2 regions of the Desulfonatronospira thiodismutans ASO3-1 genome follow, and region 2 is predicted to be linked to the other one. Evidence: riboswitches for the same ligand, from Rfam matches in the RefSeq annotation. Region 2 holds a riboswitch; the other holds the start of a gene.
The links. A riboswitch is a leader RNA that binds a small molecule or an ion and turns the genes downstream of it on or off. The one in region 2 is predicted to bind cobalamin.
Positions count from the first base shown of each region.

Region 1: it holds a riboswitch for cobalamin, as region 2 does, so the genes downstream of both, DTHIO_RS15200 (FecCD family ABC transporter permease) here and DTHIO_RS01005 (4Fe-4S dicluster domain-containing protein) in region 2, are expected to answer to the same signal.

Region 1 is NZ_ACJN02000003.1:723,720-725,921, forward strand. Features, by position in the region: cobalamin riboswitch at 289-517, shown strand; gene DTHIO_RS15200 (FecCD family ABC transporter permease) at 962-1,987, shown strand; gene DTHIO_RS15205 (ABC transporter ATP-binding protein) at 2,003-2,202, shown strand, end outside.
Region 2 is NZ_ACJN02000001.1:221,013-223,214, forward strand. Features, by position in the region: gene DTHIO_RS20225 (aldehyde ferredoxin oxidoreductase C-terminal domain-containing protein) at 1-33, opposite strand, end outside; gene DTHIO_RS20230 (aldehyde ferredoxin oxidoreductase N-terminal domain-containing protein) at 58-798, opposite strand; gene DTHIO_RS01005 (4Fe-4S dicluster domain-containing protein) at 788-1,084, opposite strand; cobalamin riboswitch at 1,190-1,403, opposite strand; gene DTHIO_RS01010 (DUF7680 family protein) at 1,758-2,202, shown strand, end outside.

The sequences.
Region 1 (2,202 bases), on a different contig from region 2:
AAAACCCGAGATATCAAGTGGAAAGACATAATCCTTTTATCTTACGATACCCTGTCCTCTGTTACCTGTCCTGCAGACCGGCACGGCGTCAGTTTGCTGATTAATTCTGGACAGATAAATCTCCAGTAAATGACTGTGAATATTTTTTAAAATAAAACCAGAGGTTTGAGTGACGTTTTCTCAGCAGATTCCTTTTCTTGACTTCACCTGCAGTTCAAGATATCAGGATAAATCACTTGAAGCAGGTACCGGCAAAGGCAGCTTCCAGCTGCTGATGCACGCTCACCTGACGGAGAAGAAGGTTCGGGTGCGCTTTGCGCCTAACAGGGAACCCTGTGCAAGTCAGGGACGGACCCACCGCTGTAACCGGGGACCAAAGCCGCATTCAGGCCACTGCCCCGCACTTACTTTTCTATGGGTGTTTTTTCCTTGAAGAAAAAAGTAAGTGCGGGGCGGGAAGGCGCGGCAAGTAGAAAGATCCGGAAGTCAGAAGACCTGCCTGAACCTCTTGAAGAATTGCCGGGCCGGACAATCGGCAAAAAAAGATCATGATGCCGCGGATGAAAATGGGACATCCCCGGGTCGACAGCAATCGGCCCGGGGTTTTTTTTGTTTCAGAAGACTGAACAGAGAAAAGAAGGCTGGTTATCTTGTAATTATTCACCACATGTGGGCAAAGAGCAAGGGTCCGGGGGCTTTGCAAGCTGGGCGTAAACTGTCTGAACGACGTAGGAAGAGTTAATCAAAACCGTAACACACCGAACTTGGCTTCAAATATGTTATAGGAAACATCCCGGTTATCAAAGCTGTGTGTAGGTTTTGATTTACGCTTCCTTGGAACTCGCCCTGTTAAACACCGCATAGCGGTCCTGCTTCGCAGGGTTTAACAGGGTGAAGTCTTTACGTCCTGTTTGCAAAGTCTCCGGACCTTGGTGAATAGTTACGTTATCTTTTATATTTTATGCGCATAAGGACATCCATACTCCTCGTTACCCTGGCATTCATGCTTCTGGGCATGATCATCGCCTCGGTAAGCATGGGCTACGTCCAGGTACCTCTGTCCACCACTTTCCAGATGCTCTTTTACAAGATCACCGGGCAGCAGGAGCTTTTGCTCCAGGCAGACCCGCTGGTTTACACCGTGATTTTCGAGGTCAGGCTGCCCAGAGTACTCACCGCAGCCATTGTTGGCGCGGGCCTGGCCCTGGCCGGAGTCATATTCCAGGGTCTTCTGCTGAACCCCCTGGCCGACCCGTATACTTTGGGGGTATCATCCGGAGCGGCTTTCGGGGCCTCCCTGGTGCTGCTTTTCAACCTGCAGTTCCTTGGGCTTTACACCCTGCCCCTGTTCGCCTTTATCGCCGGATGCCTGACCCTTCTCTTTGTGGTCTACCTTTCGGCCACGGCCGGTGGATTGTCTTCCAACAATCTTATTTTGTCCGGAGTGATAGTCAGCGCCATTCTTTCCGCCGGCATAAGCCTGTTCAAGTACCTGGCCCAGGAAAGGGTCTCGGTGATAATATTCTGGCTCATGGGCAGCTTTGCCTCCAGCACCTGGCCGGAGCTTATCCTGACTTCGTCCATGGTGTTTCTGGGATTCATGGTCTTCATGTTTTATTCCAGGGATATAAATCTCATCTGCCTGGGCAGCCGGGCCGCGGCGTCTCTCGGCGTGGACACCACTAAGCTCAGGATTATCCTCCTGATAACCGCTTCCCTGGTGGCTGCGGTCTGCGTATCCATCTCCGGGATAATCGGATTTGTAGGCCTACTGGTACCGCACATGATGCGCTCTCTAACCGGACCTGAGCACAGAAGCCTTTTGCCGGTGAGCCTTTTGTGCGGGGCGGTGCTTCTTCTGGCCGCGGACACTTTGACCAGGACCATGCTTCCGGCGGAAGTGCCCATTGGGGTGCTTACAGCCCTCATTGGCGGGCCTTTTTTCTGCTATATCTTCCGCAAACGCCAGATGCAGTTCAGGGTGTAGAGTATGGCCTTTTCCATGAAAGATGTACATTTCGCCCTGGGAGAAACCAGCATCCTGGAAGATATAAACATTGACCTGCCTCCGGGCAGAATATACGGCATCCTGGGTCCCAACGGCAGTGGCAAGTCCACCTGGCTGGACCTGCTCATCCGGCACAGGGTGCCGCAGCAGGGCATGGTAGAGTATAACGGCCACCCCCTGGGATCATACTCCAG
Region 2 (2,202 bases):
TTCCTGAAAATTTCTTGTGGGTAAAAAGCCCATACCTTGGGCCAGGGGAGTAATGGCTCAGGTGCCGTAGGAACTGGCCTGTTCATAAAGAGGATCTCCCAGGATACTTGCCTGCACTTCCTGTACAGCCTCTGTAAAGGCTGCGGGCTCAAAAATATCCACTCCCCTGTCCCCGCGCACAGCCACTGCCTTGAGATTCTTGGAACCCATGACAGCTCCGGGTCCGCAGCGTGCAGCGGCCCGGCCCAGATTGCATATCACCGCGGACATGAGCACCATGTTTTCTCCGGCCGGTCCGATACAGGCCACCTGGGCCGTTCTCTCGCCCAGCTCCTGTCTAATGCCTGCGTCTGCTTCCCAGGTATCCAGGCCCCACAGGTGCCGGGCATCCTTTATCCGCACCTGGTCGTTGTCTATCCACAGGTAGACGGGATGAGCCGCCTTGCCGGTGATTACCAGGTGATCAAATCCGGCCATTTTAAACTCAGGCCCGAAATGCCCGCCGCAGTTGGAGTCGGCGAAAATTCCGGTAAGAGGCGACTTGAAGGTCAGGCTGAAACGCCCGGAGCAAGGTGCGGGCGTACCTCCCAGAGGGCCGACCCCGAATATGAGCGGGGCTTGGTGAGACAAAGGGTCCATTCCGGGATAAGTCATGTCCATGAGCAGCCTGGCCCCGCTGCCGGACTGACCCAGATAGTCCCGGACCAGGTCCCTGGGCAGCTCTTGTGTTTTGACCTGCATGCTGTTCAGGTCCACGTAGAGAATCCTGCCGCACCACCCGTACCATTTATCCCGCATCCCGGACCTCCTCTTTTTCCACTTGCAAAGCTTCGAACAGACAGGCAGTAACACATGCCGGCTCCAGCAGGGATCCGGCCCCCGGGGCCTGCTTGCCGCAAAATTTTTCCTGGCATTCCATGTTCAAAAGCGGGTATTCACTGCCTGCTTCCTCGTCCTTAATGATATGAATACCCGCCCGCCTGGGGTTAAAAGGCGGCTTATCCCACCAGGCGCAGGCCGTCTCGCAGGCCCTGCAGCCCCGGCATTTCTCAGGGACTATATTTATCTTTACCACCAGATCCATTTCACCTCCATTGTATTAAAAATCCAACGATCAATCAGTTGCACACAAAAAAATCCCCGGGCTGGCATACAACTATGCCCTCCCGGGGATTTACCATCTCCCTTCAGGTGAAAACAAACCGCGGCAGGTCTTCTGGCTCGTGGATCAGCTTACTCTCCGCGCCTTCCCCTGAAATTTGCCATTCCCCGAAGATACCGGGAAATATGTCTCAAAGTGGCTGAATGCGGATTTCATCCCCACTGACAGCGGCGGGACCGCGCCGGACTTGCACCGGCTTCCCTTTTAAGGCCTTACGGCCACCACAGATTGTAAAATGCGCAAGATTTGACAGCAGGGTGCACCAAGCTGTCTGAAAAAAACAGATACCCAATCGTCTGCAATGGGTCAACTCCCTGCAAACAGCTAAGTTGAGCTTGTCTTCTTTCCGCTATTAAGTTATTTTTACCACTCATCCTTACAATCGCCTTTATTTTATCATTATGGGTATCTTACTGCCGTGGCTATTCAGCAGGCTTACCGGCACGTCTTCTATCCCAGCCGGAATCATGTGTAAGGAGCAGATGTAGACTTGGGACATACAGTTATAGAGGTCCAGACTGCCTCGGAAACTCCAGGCAATGGACAAAAACAGGACCGGAGCCTGCTTTGTACTGGCTAATGCGGAGGCATCCTCATGAATGCACTTCCCAACATTGTCGACAGCGAAACTGGCCAGGGTCTTCCCCGCTATGACCTGCGGGTTGAAAACCACGGGCCAAGTGATTTGGAGTTTGAGATTTGGCAGATACCCTACAACGGAACACCGGATGTCAAAAAGCCGCTGCGCATTTCCGGCCTGCGCGGCCGTAATCTGGCCCTGATTGAACACCGGGTGCTGCGTCTTCTGGCTAAGGCAGGAATTCACCTGGGCGGACTGAATATACAGGACCAGGCTCGCTATGCCTTAAACGAAGATCAGGCCCTGAATCTGGGTCTTCTTTTCCGTACCCTGGCTCCCATGCGCAATCGGGAGAACATGCCAATGGTGGCCGACGGAATTGAGGCCATGGGCAAGGAAGAGGCCGCCTATTGGCTGGGTATGGCCATGCACCGCAAATATCCCAGACGGGTGCTCATGG